DNA from 4 places in the Pseudoalteromonas sp. P1-11 genome. Region 4 is predicted to be linked to each of the others. Evidence: predicted binding sites of a transcription regulator. Region 4 holds the regulator's gene; each other region holds the start of a gene.

Region 1 (3,470 bases), on a different contig from region 4:
TCACCATTACATTACTACAATAATTCCCGTGTGCGGCAGCAAGTACATTTAAAAGTCGCATACAGCAGCCTGTTAACTGTAACGTTTAAACAAGCCTTTTTAGCGAACCAATCTTATATTACATGTTTACTTAGCAAAAAAGCTTAACCTTTCCCTAAATAGGATTGGCCATAACCGCTTATTAATTTCATCTTAAAAAAAGCCACTTCGGTAGCTTTTTTACCCTTTTTGTTGCTCGTTACTTTATCCTAGTACATAATTCAACGTCTTATTTCAATGCGGATTTTTTATGAACTGGCTAGCACAACTCCCTACTCAACGTACTCCATGGCTACTATTTACAGGCATTGTATTTTTATTAGAAGTCACCGCACTGTTTTTTCAATACCAGATGGGCCTTGCTCCATGCATTATGTGTATTTACCAGCGAACTGCGGTATTAGGCTTATTAGGGGCAGGCATTATTGGCGCAACTAAACCACAAAGTAAATTAGTACGCGCTATCGCTTATTTAGTGTGGGGTGTATCAAGTGTGTGGGGTTACTTTATTGCACGTGAGCACATTGAAATGCAAACAACCACCGATCCCTTTGCGTTTAGCTGTGAGTTTGAGCCAAACTTTCCTTCATTTATGCCATTGCATGAATGGATCCCAAGCTTTTTTCAAGCCACAGGGGATTGCGGTAATATCGATTGGCAATTTGCGGGATTAAGTATGCCAGCATGGATGGAAATACTATTTGCGTTATTTACTATCACGCTTTTTGTAATTGTTACCACTCGCTTACTTACTAAAAAGACTATTTAATATGTTTACGTTTTTTACCAGTCAGCTGCCTGAACTAAAGCACCTTAAAGTGAGGCAGCGACAAGCCGTTGTTGCTATTGCACTAAGTATGCTACCTGCTACCGATAAAGTGTTATTAAGAATAGTAAAGCTGATATTGCTCAGCCCATTGTTTTTATTATTTACTGTTTTTAAAGGGTGGGAACTCATTCCCTTTTTAATTTTAGGTGGCCTGTGTTACCCGCTTTTAACAACCCCGCTTGAAATAAACTTTGCTAAAAAATATTTAGCCAAAGCACTTGAGCAGTATTCACAGGGCGCTTAGCGCCCTGCCTATTATAAAGACACTTTTCCTTCTAGTTTAGCTACAAGCTTTTTACCTATTCCTTTTACGTTAGCTAAATCGCTCAGCTGGTCAAATTCGCCATTTTCAACCCTGTAATCAACAATAGCCTGCGCTTTTTTCTTACCAATACCAGGTAACTTGGCCAGCATTTCTGAATCGGCACTATTAATATTAATAACCGGCGCTTGCGGCATTTCAACCATAGGCTTATCTTCAACAGGGTTAGCGTGGGTAAACGCGCTAAAGCTTAAAAAGCTAATAATAAGTATCGTTAATAGATTTTTCATTTGTTATTCCTTATTTTTGTTTATACCAAAGCGTTATAGCTAAACGGCTAATTTGGCTCTAAACATGTGCTTAATTTTTATTTGTGGAAATAATGTTAAATAAGGAGCAACGCGCATCACTTATATTATTTCCAGTGCATAATCACCTAAATCCGAAAACCTAAAATGCAGCTGGTACAACAAGTGATTGCTTAACTAAAGTAAAGTTACGCTTTTTTGTCAAATTGATGACAAGCTAAAAATGCACCGAATGCTTGCAATTTTACACACAAACATTTACTGTATATAAAAACAGTGACCTACAGGTCAGTAACCACATTACCACGCAATCAAGCAGGAGAGATCATGGCTGTTGTTGTTAAATATGTTGTAGAACGAAACGGAGTTGAGCGAATGACGTTTACTACTAAAAAAGAAGCGGATGCCTATGACAAAATGCTCGATATAGCAGAATCGCTTGAAGTAATGCTGGAAAAAGTAGATGTGCCACTGAGCGAGCAACAGGTTGAATCGCTTGCGCTTGAAATTGCAAAGAGTAAAGATGACTTTATGGCGGTGTTAAAAGGCGCAAAAGAGCCCACAACAAAAAGTACAGCTAAAGCTAAAAAAGCCGACAACGTAGCATCAATAAAAGATAACGACGAACAACAAGCTAGCTAATTTGTGACTATTTTAAATAAAGGGCTGCTACTAAATAGCAGCCCTTTTTTATTAATTTTTGAACAGTTACAAATTTTTTCTGGCTTTTTAGACTGAAATTGATACATTAATCCGGTTAATAGCGAGTGTTTATGTGCCATGTCAGTATTTATTAAGTCTTTTTACCAAAAATTTTTCCCAGCCCGTCAGTTGCTTATTCGTCAAAATGGCGAAGTTAAGCATGTTGTTTTGGCGCCTTGGTTTCAGCTTTTTACAGTACTGCTTATTTTAGGCACTATTACTTGGGTCGGTATTTCTAGTTTTCGTGTTTATAGCCAAACAAATAAAATTACCGACATAGAACAAAGCCAAATTGATAAACAACAAGTGTGGCAAAAGCAGGTCCAAGAACAAAAAGCACTGCACGCTAAGCAATTAGAACAACTTGCTGTACTAGAGCAAAAGCAGGCACTTTTGCAAGGTATGATTGAATCCCTCCCCGCATCTATTAGTAAAGAGACAATAAAACTAGAAGAACAACTTGAATCGCCTGTTAATCAAGACAAAGGCGAGTTTCATGAACCACTTGTAGATGAAGAGCCGAAAAACAAACACGCCAGCCTTCTAACGCCAATCACTTTTGCCGCACGTTATGAGCGCTTAAATAAATACTACGAGCATAATTTTGCGCTTATTGATGCGCAAATTAATAAACGCCATGATGCAATTTTAGCGATGTTAAAAGGCGCAGGCTTAGAATCAGCCCTTGAACAACATTTAGCACTGGGCGCACAAACCAGTGCGCAAGGTGGCCCGTTAGATGTATTTGACGAAACTAAAATACCAGGGCAGTTTTTAGCCATTGTTGATAAGCTATTATTACTTAACAACCTTGAAAACTTTTTAACAGAGCTGCCTAACTCACTGCCCTTGCCTGCGGCTAAATACTATATTTCGAGCAACTTTGGGTTACGTAAAGATCCGATGAACAACCGCCGCGCTTTTCACAAAGGTGTTGATTTAGCCGGCTGGCATAAAACCGAAATTTTTGCCCCTGCTGATGCACGTGTATTGCGCGCTGGTAAAAATGGCGGCTATGGTAACTTTATCGAGCTAGAGCACAAAAATGGCTTGGTCACCCGTTTTGGCCACTTAAATAAAATTAAAGTGAAAAAAGGCCAAACAATTGCTAAAAATGAGGTAATTGGATTAATGGGCAGTACTGGCAGAAGTACCAGCACCCACTTACACTATGAAGTGTTACTCGATGGCAAACATGTCAATCCTCTAAAAATAACAAAGGCGCTTTCTCGTGTTCGGTAAAAAAAAGCAACCAAGTAATCAAACTACGTTAAAAAGAGTAAATCATACCCCTTCTATTATTTCTGAAGATGTGCGCTTAACTGGCACA
Region 2 (3,470 bases), on a different contig from region 4:
TGTGGCTAAGCGAATCGGTTTTTTACAGCTTAAATATTGATATTGGCAGCCAAGTAGAGCTAGGCGCAGCAGTATTTAATGTAGAAAAAGTGGTGGTTGAAGAGCCAGATGCGCCGTTTAATGTATTTTCGAGCAGCCGCAGAGTGCTTATAAATATTGCTGATGTTGAAAAAACTGAGGTTATTCAACCTGGCAGCCGAGTAAATTATCGCCAGCTCTATGCAGGCGATGAATCAGATATAACGCGGTTTTATGAATGGTTAAAGCCGCAAATGGCGGAAAACCAACGTTGGTATGGCGTAAAAGATAGGCAGTCGCCCATATCAAATAGCTTAAACCGTGCCGAAAGCTTTTTATTACTGGCCGGTTTGCTGGGCATTATCTTGGCTACGGTTGCTATTGCTGTGTCGGCAAAGCGTTATTGTGAGCGCCAATACGACCCCGTAGCAATGATGAAAACACTTGGCGGAAGCCGTGCATTAATTCGTAAAATATATTTTATGCACTTACTCATGGTGTGTGCTTTAGCAGTTATTGTGGGTTTAGCCATAGGCTACGGTTTACAAGAAATAGCCACAGGTTATTTAGCAAAAAGCATGGATATGAGCTTACCTGCCGCCGGGTTTAAACCTTGGCTGGTGGCCATTAGCACAGGTGTTATATGTGCGGTTATGTTCTCTATTAAGCCACTGCTTGATTTATTTGATATTCCACCGCTTAGAGTATTGCGCCGTAATTTAGGCGACAGACTAGCGGTAAGCCGTGTGCACTTAGGTTTAAGCGCGCTTACGGTGTTTTTATTAATGTGGTTATTTAGTAACAACATTAAAATAACGCTTATTTTATTTGTCTCCACGCTTGCTTTGATTGCGGTTTTGTTTGTTATTTCAAAATTAATATTTGGCGGTGGCCGTAAATTAGGTTTAAAACCAAGCAATAGTTGGTCGTTAGCCATTGCCTCTATACAAAAGCGTGCCAACGTAAATGCGGTGCAGCTTATTAGCTTTTCATTGGCGATAAAATTGCTATTGTTTTTGATTGTGCTTAAAAATGACATGATCTCAGATTGGCAGTCTCAATTACCCGCCGATGCGCCTAATGCATTTTTAGTTAATATTACGCAAAACGAACTTGAGCCTGTAAATAATTACCTAGCAGAGAACGATATTTTAGTTTCGGATTTTTATCCAACCATTCGTGGGCGAGTAAATGCGGTAAATGGCGAGCTTGTTGCGCGTAAAGTGTCGTTGCAAGATAACGAGAAAAAAGATGAAGAAGCGCGTTCAGGCATAGGCCGTGAGCTTAATCTAACCTGGCTTGATAATGTGCCAGCCCAAAACGAAATTGTGCAAGGGCAGTGGTTTGGCGAAGGCGCAGTGGGTGAGGCATCGGTTGAGGAGTCTATGTTAGAGCGCCTAGACGTAGAAATAGGCGACACTTTAACATTTTTAATTGGTGCGCAATCATTTGACGCTAAAATTACCAGTGTGCGTAAAGTAAATTGGGCGACGCTAAAACCCAACTTTTTTATTATTTTAAGCCCCGATGTGCTAAAAGATTTTCCGGCTACGTATATTTCATCTGTGCGTATAGAGCCAGAGCAAAAGAAAGTGTTTAGCCAGTTACTGCGCAGCTATCCAACCATTACCGCCATCGATGTAGATAACTTTGTTAAGCAAATACAATCAACCATTGAGCAGGTGTCGTTAGCTATTGGCTTTGTGCTTGCTATTGTGGTGTTGTGTGGCGCATTAGTGCTTATATCTCAGGTGCAAGCGAGCCTTGGCGAGCGAATGCAAGAAATAGTAATACTGCGAACTTTAGGCGCCAAAGGGCGGCTAATAAAAAATGCGACGCTTTATGAGTTTTTGCTATTAGGTGGCTTAGCCGGGTTTGTAGCTGCATTATTTAGTGATGTAGCCTTATTGATTGTTCAGCAGCAAATGTTTGACTTAGCCGGTAAATTGCACCCGGCAATTTGGCTAATAGGGCCTGTGTCGGGCGGGGTATTTGTAGCCGCACTTGGCTACTTTATGATTGCCCGTAAACTTAAACAAAATACCCAAGGTTTAGTACGTGCTTTAGCCTAAGCTATACTTTTAACGCTAAACGCCCGTACTAAGTTGCGGGCGTTTTTGTTTTTACTCGCCACTGGTAATTTATACAGTGCTCTGGCATTATTACCGTTATTGAAAAATAACAATAATGAGTGTGCTGTTTGGCCATTATTTTAGGGATAGACCCAGGTTCGCGTTTAACCGGTTATGGTGTGGTTGCGCATCAAGGCGCTAAATTTACCTATTTAGGAAGCGGGTGCATTAAATTAGCCGAGCATGAGTTCCCCATACGATTAAAAATGATCTACCAAGGGATCACGCAAATAATAGAGCAGTTCTCCCCCGAAACCTTTGCCATAGAAAAAGTATTTATGGCGCATAACCCGGATGCCGCGCTAAAACTTGGCCAAGCCCGAGGAGCCGCCATAGTGGGAGCTTCTATGGCCGACTTACCCGTATTTGAATACTCAGCACGGCAAATTAAACAAGCCGTGGTAGGTAATGGCGGCGCCGATAAGTCGCAAGTGCAACACATGGTAAAAAATATTTTAAAATTACCTGGCACACCGCAAGCCGATGCGGCCGATGCGCTTGCCATTGCAATTTGCCATGCGCACTCAGAACAAAATTTAATAAAACTAGCGGGTAGCGCAAGCAAAACCGTTAGAGGACGTTTAAGGAAATAAATATGATTGGCCGTTTAAATGGCACTTTAGTTGAAAAGCAACCGCCTGAAATTTTATTAGAAGTAAGCGGCGTAGGCTACGAAGTACAAATGCCCATGACCTGTTTTTACGACTTACCCAATATTGGCGAAAACGCCATAGTGTACACGCACTTTGTAGTACGCGAAGACGCACAACTATTATTTGGCTTTAATAATAAAACCGAGCGCGCGCTTTTTAGAGAACTATTAAAAGCAAATGGTGTGGGCCCTAAACTAGGCTTAGCTATTTTGTCGGGCATGTCGGCGCAGCAATTTGTTAGTTGCGTAAACAACGAAGATGCCACAACATTGGTTAAATTACCGGGTGTGGGTAAAAAAACCGCTGAGCGTTTAGTGCTAGAAATGAAAGACCGCTTAAAAGATTGGGGTAACGATTTATTTACGCCATTTAGCGATAATGCCGTTATAGAGCCTCCTAGCGATGCAACGATAGCCAATAATGCTGCAGACGATGCCGTATCGGCACTTGTTGCGCTTGGTTATAAATTGCCACAGGCGCAAAAAGCAGTAAAATCGGTAAGTAAACCCGATATGTCTACTGAGGTTCTTATTAAAGAATCTTTAAAATCAATGTTGTGAGTAACCCATGATTGAAGCAGATCGTTTAATTGACGCGAGCGAAAAAACCAACGAAGACACCATAGACCGCGCAATAAGGCCCAAGCTTTTAGCCGACTACAAAGGTC
Region 3 (3,470 bases), on a different contig from region 4:
TAAGTGGTTATGGGAATCGGGGCTTTATAAAAAGCTGAATGATAAACAGCAGACTGTTTTTCAAGTGGCACGAAGTGGAGTAGCACATAGCTTTACAGCGACGAATGTTAAAGAGAACCTAGGGTGTGCGTATAACACAGCATCAACTGTATTGAATGGTTTAGTCGAACTCAAACTATTTACAAAACAAAAACAAGGCAGAGAGTGGGTTTATAGTATGAGAAGCCAGAAAAAAATACTGGAAGCCTGGAAGAACTAATAAGAAATTATGGCATCAATAGCTATTTTTAAGCAACTGGCGCTTCTTATTCTTTATTGTCTTTTAGTGATGAATTTAAGATCACAACCATTTTTCTAATTCAATTAAAGTGGCTAATTAGTTTATTGAGTATTAATTCTTTTTTGAGGCTAGATGGATGCTAGAGATTGTTGCTACTGAAGACTTAAAGGCTGCCGCGCACTTTACGTTTAACAATATGAAGCCCTATTACGAAATGTATGCGGTAGATTGGGATGTAGAAGACGTTTATCAAGCTACCAAAAACCTTAAAAATTTTGATATTTTGTGTAAGGAACAACACATAGGTGTCGTGCGCTTATCATTTGAAGAAGGGCGTTGCCAACTTCGCGATATTCAGATTGCAGCTACTTATCAAAACAAAGGTTATGGTGCTCTTGTTATTGCTAAAGTAGTTGATATAGCTCGACAACACAGCGTCAAATTCATAGACCTCAAAGTATTTCAGCTAAGCCCAGCATTTAAGTTATATAGCCGTATTGGATTTGCAGTCGATAGAGAAGACGATCGTTTCTACTACATGAGCTTGCGAGTCTAATAGCAACAGTATTAAGAGGCGTAAAGTACTTGGTTTCACTACTCTTTAGCTAACTTTAGTCAAGTCCGACTGTATTACCCTATGCAGGCATTAGTTTTTAGGAGAGCGAGGTGTTCTTAATTGCTGTGTGGTCTGCTCAAAAATTTAAAAGTACATTTAGGCCTGCAGGTATTGGCTCAATCCTATTTGGTGTTTTTTTGGTTTACATAATTACGATTAGTTACCACTTAATAAGTGGCTAAGCTTGCCAAGGGTAACTAAGAATGAGCGTTAACATATTACCCAGTTTCCCCCTCACACCTCAGAGTTATTAAAGTATTCTTTTTGCAGCTCTATAGTCAGTGCTTTAGGGCGAATACCTTGTACTAGGCTGTATACTTCTTCTTTTGTGTAACCTGCCGAATTTAAAATAAGCGCAGCAACCAACCCTGTGCGGCCAGTGCCGCCTTTGCAATGTATGGCAATGGTTTGTTTTTGCTGTATGGCTTGTAGTATGTCTGTTTTGTGGGTATTCCAGCTTGATGTAAAAGGTTGTTTTGGGGCTTCGTCGTCATTTATTGGTAAATGAAACCAGGTTATATCGTGCTTATTGCACTCACTATTAATTGTTTGTACGTTGTTTTTTTCAAGCTCCTTTTGTGGCATAAGCGATAGTAGCATGTGAGTGCCAGCGGCTTTTAATGTAGCGATTGAATCCGCTAGGTTTTGCGTTTTTGTACCAGGGCAAGGCGTAAAAATAATATTTGCGCCGTTATTGAGTGATAAAACATCGTATGGGTGCGCGCTCATGGTAAGTCCTTTATTTTTAATAAATTTGCTTTTATACGCTCACTATAGCGTGTTTTAGTTACAAGTTTAAGATTGAATAATAAGCATAAATACTAGATACTGTTTTTATATACAGTTGTGGCGATGTTATGAAAAAAGAATTACCAGCAAAATACTATTTAGCGCATTTTAGAGAGCTTATTGAGTTTGTAACAAGTAAATGTATGCACTTACTTGAGCCTAAACATAGTGAATTTATTAGTAAAATTAACCAACTAGATGAGCAAAGCCAATGCATGTTGGCGCGTGTGTATTCGCGCAAGCCTTATTTAGTGCAGGCGCAATCGCTTAATTATGAAGAAATAACTTCGCCGCATCAGGCTATTTATACGCTAAAAACAGCGGGTATTTTATATGAGCCAAACGCACAGCATTACAAGCAGCTTATAGCGCATTTAACCAAGCCCATGCTGGTGGAGTTACTCAGTAATTACAGTGAGCAAGTAAGCTTTAAGAAAAGCGCAGCTAAAGGGGAGTTGGTTACTATTGCGTGCCAATTTTTTAGTGAGCGCGCAGATGATTTAGCCCCTTTATATAGCCAGTATGTCATTAATAACCGTGAAGATTATTACGAGTATTTTGAATTTTTATTTGCAGGGCGCTTAAGTAGTGGCGATGTAAACCATCAAAACCGCTTTGTTATGCGCGATTTAGGGTTAACCGCTACCCGCGAAGGGCACAGCGAGAGCTTATCGCGCTTTAATACACTCGCTGAGGCGCAATCTAATTACGTTTTAAATCGTTACCGTTTAGCGTTTAAAAACATTGGCAAAACGGGTGGTAATGCAAAAGCTGAAACCTTGGATGACAAAACCGCTTACACCGAGCTTGCGCATTTAGTATTAGCGCAACCGGCGCATGGCGCACAAGCGCACGACATTAAAAATAAATTGCTGGTTAGGCTGTATAAACAACTTAAAAATACCGATAGCGAACTTGCCTTTAGCCTACTTGAAGGCTGCACCGATTACGCCGAAGCACAAGAAATTCAAATAAGAGAGCAATACCGCCTAGGTAATAAAGCGTGGGTTAAAGCGCAGCTAGAGCAAATTATAGAAAACCCGCTCACCGACGATTTACTGTACTTTGCTGATGACTTTTTAATGCGTAAGTTTAATAAACAAACGCGTTCGCGCTTAAGTACTATGCTGGCCGACACCCAATGTGTACTTGAAATTGACGAAATTTACCGAGGCGATGTAGAGCAAGGCGTAAATGAGTATTACAGTGCAAAAGGGTTAACGGTTTTTAATACCGAAAACACCTTATGGCAAAGCTTGTTTGGCTTAGTATTTTGGCACGAGTTATTTATTGAATCGCCTTACCCGCCGTGTAATGAATTTGATATTTACCCGCAAGTTTTACAGCTTGGTAATTTTTATGAAGCACAAAGCACGCAAATTGACGCACGTTTAAAAAGCTGTAGCACTAATCAGGCGCTGCTTAATTTGGTATGTAAGCATGCCGCGCAGTATTTTGAGCAGCCCAATGGTTTATTTAGATGGCGCAGCAATTTATTAGAGCCACTAGAGGCACTTATTTTAAACAGCCCGCTTGAAGCGTTAATTGCGCACTTAACGGCTATGAGCAAACACTATTTACAGCTAAAAGACGGCTACCCCGACTTAATGGTTATTAATAATGGCCAAGTACATTTTGAAGAGGTAAAAGCCCCAGGCGATAAGCTTAGGCGCAACCAACTTACCACTATTGATAATTTAAAAAATGTAGGCTTTACAGTACATATTGCTGCAGTTAAGTGGTTTGTAGACCCTAACCGTATTTACAGCGTGGTTGATATAGAAA
Region 4 (3,470 bases):
CTGCAAGCCATGCGTTAAAGTCCTCTTGCGATTTAGCTTCAACCACCACGGGCATAAAACCATGATCTTTACCGCACAGTTCTGCACACTGTCCTCGGTAAATACCTTCTTCGTTAATGTTGGTCCACGTTTCGTTGATAAACCCCGGATTGGCATCTTTTTTAACGGCAAAATCGGGTACCCACCAAGAGTGAATAACATCATCAGAGGTCATTAAAAAACGCACCTTTTGATTAATTGGCAGTACTAAAGGTTTATCAACCTCAAGTAAGTAATTAGGGTTTTTATTAGCAAGGTTGGCTATTTCGTCTTGAGGGGTAGATAAAATAGAGTAAAACTCTACGTCTTCTCCCATGTATTCATAATGCCACTTCCACTGTGACCCTGTAATTTTAATGGTTAAGTCGGCCTTACTGGCATCTTCCATCGCAATGAGGGTTTTAGTGGCAGGGATTGCCATGGCAATTAAAATAACAAACGGAATGGCAGTCCAAAGAATTTCTACTTTGGTACTTTCATGAAATTGGGCAGGAACTGCCCCTTTAGATTTACGGTGATGAATCAGTGCCCAAAACATTATTGCGAACACTATCACCCCAATCACACAACATATTAAAAATATGGTCATGTGTAGCTGATATACATTATTACTTATATCGGTTACGCCCTTGCGCATATTGTATTGGCTATTAGCCAGCACTTGCTGCGGGAACATAATCAACACAAGCCACAAGGTAGAGGTCAGTTTACCCATGTGACGGCTCCTTTGATGCTATTGCGAATGCAAAGCGAAGAGGCATACGGCTTAAACGCCAATTCGTTATTTTTATTTTTTAACCAATCTTATTTTTGATCGGTATCGCTAGGACAACAAAAGGTTTGTGTATATTGTGTGTTCTCATAACTAAAAAGCTGTGAGTTATTGTTAGTCCAGCACATTAATGATTAGCTAAAAAACGTACAACAAGCAAGTTTTAGTATAAAAAACAATCAAGTGATATTTTAAATTTGACTAAATGACGGCGTATTAAATTGTTATTTAACAGCCAAGATACGAGCAAAATTAAGGGATGTAACACGCTTAGGAAGATAAAAGTATGAGTGAAAAAAAGTTTACAGCCTAAATAATTTTAGGGCGCTTTGAGATGGTGGAAGGTTTGTTTCTAAAACAAAAATGCACACTAAAAAGTGCGCATTTATAGATATTACTTAAAAATAGTTAAAAATTACATCCAGTCGGCATTTCTTATTACGCCAACGGCTAACCCTTCAATATTAAAAGATTCGTTTTCAAGGTCTACTTCAATTGGCGTAAACTCTTCGTTTTCGGCGTGTAATAATACTTTTCGGCCTGCTTTTTCTAGGCGTTTTACGGTTACGTCTTCATCTACTCGTGCAACCACAACTTGGCCGTTTTCTGCTGTTTGAGTACGGTGTACGGCAAGCAAGTCACCATCCATAATACCTATATCTTTCATACTCATGCCGTTAACACGCAGTAAAAAGTCGGCGGCTGGTTTAAACATGAGTGGGTCTATTTTACAGTGACTCTCAACATGTTCTTGCGCCAAAATAGGCGAACCCGCTGCAACTCTACCTATTAATGGTAGACCTAGTTGCTCAGGCTCCTCTTCTTCAACCAATTGAATACCACGGCTTGCGCCTGGTTTCATTTTAATAACACCTTTTTTGGCAAGCGCTTTTAAGTGCTCTTCTGCGGCATTGGCACTTTTAAAACCGAGTGTTTGCGCAATTTCGGCACGTGTAGGAGGCATACCAGTGTCTTTAATAAAAACTTTTATTAGTTCGAGTATTTGAGCTTGGCGTTTAGTTAATGGTCGCATACAACTGGTTTTCCATACAGTACATTTAACTGTGAGTATATACAGTTAAATAAAAATCGCAAATTTAAATTGTGCTTTAAAATAGCCAAATACACCGCACTTGGATAAATTTTAGGTAATTACAGACGTTCAGTATTTAAAATGCTATAAATTTGCTTTCAATATAAAGGAGTAATTATGAGTATTTGGCATCAACCCATCACATTAGAGCTTTGCAAACAGTTAGATGAGGGAATAAACGGCCAAGGCACGCTAATGAAAACCATGGGCATAGAAATAACCGAAATAGGAGATGATTACCTAGTGGCTACCATGCCTGCTATTCCTGAGCATCATAATCCTATTGGTATGGTACATGGTGGCGCAAATGTGGTACTTGCCGAAACCGTAGCAAGCTACGCCGCTAACTTTGTCGTGGACTTTACAAAATTTTATTGTGTTGGACAGGAAATTAGCGCCAGCCACTTAAAGGCCTCTCGAAATGGCACTTTAACCGCCGTTACTCGTGCATTTCATATTGGTAAGCGCAGTTCTGTATGGGAAATAAAAATAACCAATAGCCGCGGCGAGCTTTGCTGCGTATCAAAAATGACCGCAGCGGTTGTCGAGCGCAAATAATTAACTATGGCTACTTTTCGATAGGGTAAATCGTTATTTCCATACCAGCGCCAATGGCAGATATACGTAGCAGTGTATCTGCATGTAGAGCTTGGTTAAAACACTTAGGTGACGTGCCCGACTCAAAGCCTATATCAAACGTTCTGCGCGAACAGCTTAGCCACTGCTTAAGCGCATTACGTGAACACGACTCTATTAATTCACATAAGTGGTTGATTGCTTTGTCTGGCGTGGTTATATCACCTGAGGCTTCAATACGCGCCAATTGACGATATTCGTCTTTGTCATAATGCAAAACCATCGCGTTTTTCTTTAAGTCTGCCACCAGGGCGCTAATATCTTGTTTAGACTCAAGCTCTAGATCTACATTTAAAAATTGAATTTCCGACATTGTCTGCTTTTTACCCTCTTATAGTTTCATCGCAAACTTTAACGCAGTTTTACTTTTATACCAAATCAACTAAGCGCTAAACATGGCTTTATTCATAGAAAATACCTGTTTAAACGCCATTGGCACCTAATTTGCCTTATAAAACGGGTTAGGCTAGTTACGCTTAATTTTACCGTTTATGTATGAAAGTTATACACACACTGTGTAATTAAACGCTTCAGGAGGACAATTATGGTAGATCATGGCCCGCAAATTAAAAACGACGATCAGTACGATGCACTTCGAGATGAAGGCATGAGCAAACAAAAAGCCGCGCGCATTGCTAATAGCAATACTCATAAAACCGCAGTTAAAGGCGGCAAAGCCTCAAAGTATGAGCAGCGCACTAAAAAGCAGCTGTACAATAAAGCTAAAGAGCTCGGCATTAGCGGCCGCTCTAAAATGAGTAAACAAGGGCTAATAAATGCCTTACGTGAGCATTAAACACAGCCTCACTGATTTTTTATCGCTCCTTTTTATTATTTTTATAAAGTTAGAGTAAGCTTATGAATAACTGCGACAAAATGCCGCAGTAAAAGCATGGGCTGCTGTAATACACTAACGCTAAAAATAATAAG

Evidence for each region. Region 4 encodes LexA, which represses DNA repair genes until DNA is damaged. Its sites were predicted from a motif close to TACTGTATNNNNATACAGTA; they were not measured.
Region 1: AN390_RS03620 (YebG family protein) is a predicted target of LexA. The motif match lies at 1,698-1,717, and genes of this name have one in related genera.
Region 2: ruvC (crossover junction endodeoxyribonuclease RuvC) is a predicted target of LexA. The motif match lies at 2,150-2,169, and genes of this name have one in related genera.
Region 3: AN390_RS14520 (exonuclease domain-containing protein) is a predicted target of LexA. The motif match lies at 1,723-1,742, and genes of this name have one in related genera.

Annotation. Positions count from the first base shown of each region.
Region 1 covers NZ_LJSP01000002.1:207,150-210,619, reverse strand. The annotation lists gene dsbB (disulfide bond formation protein DsbB) at 290-808, shown strand; gene AN390_RS03630 (DUF6170 family protein) at 810-1,112, shown strand; gene AN390_RS03625 (ComEA family DNA-binding protein) at 1,124-1,420, opposite strand; gene AN390_RS03620 (YebG family protein) at 1,766-2,080, shown strand; gene AN390_RS03615 (M23 family metallopeptidase) at 2,219-3,382, shown strand; gene AN390_RS03610 (polymer-forming cytoskeletal protein) at 3,372-3,470, shown strand, end outside.
Region 2 covers NZ_LJSP01000011.1:29,883-33,352, forward strand. The annotation lists gene AN390_RS15760 (ABC transporter permease) at 1-2,090, shown strand, start outside; gene ruvC (crossover junction endodeoxyribonuclease RuvC) at 2,219-2,743, shown strand; gene ruvA (Holliday junction branch migration protein RuvA) at 2,746-3,363, shown strand; gene ruvB (Holliday junction branch migration DNA helicase RuvB) at 3,371-3,470, shown strand, end outside.
Region 3 covers NZ_LJSP01000009.1:6,344-9,813, forward strand. The annotation lists gene AN390_RS14505 (Fic family protein) at 1-259, shown strand, start outside; gene AN390_RS14510 (N-acetyltransferase) at 417-836, shown strand; gene AN390_RS14515 (dual specificity protein phosphatase family protein) at 1,131-1,625, opposite strand; gene AN390_RS14520 (exonuclease domain-containing protein) at 1,754-3,470, shown strand, end outside.
Region 4 covers NZ_LJSP01000010.1:33,215-36,684, reverse strand. The annotation lists gene coxB (cytochrome c oxidase subunit II) at 1-754, opposite strand, end outside; gene lexA (transcriptional repressor LexA) at 1,227-1,844, opposite strand; gene AN390_RS15240 (PaaI family thioesterase) at 2,022-2,462, shown strand; gene AN390_RS15235 (hypothetical protein) at 2,473-2,853, opposite strand; gene AN390_RS15230 (Rho termination factor N-terminal domain-containing protein) at 3,085-3,336, shown strand.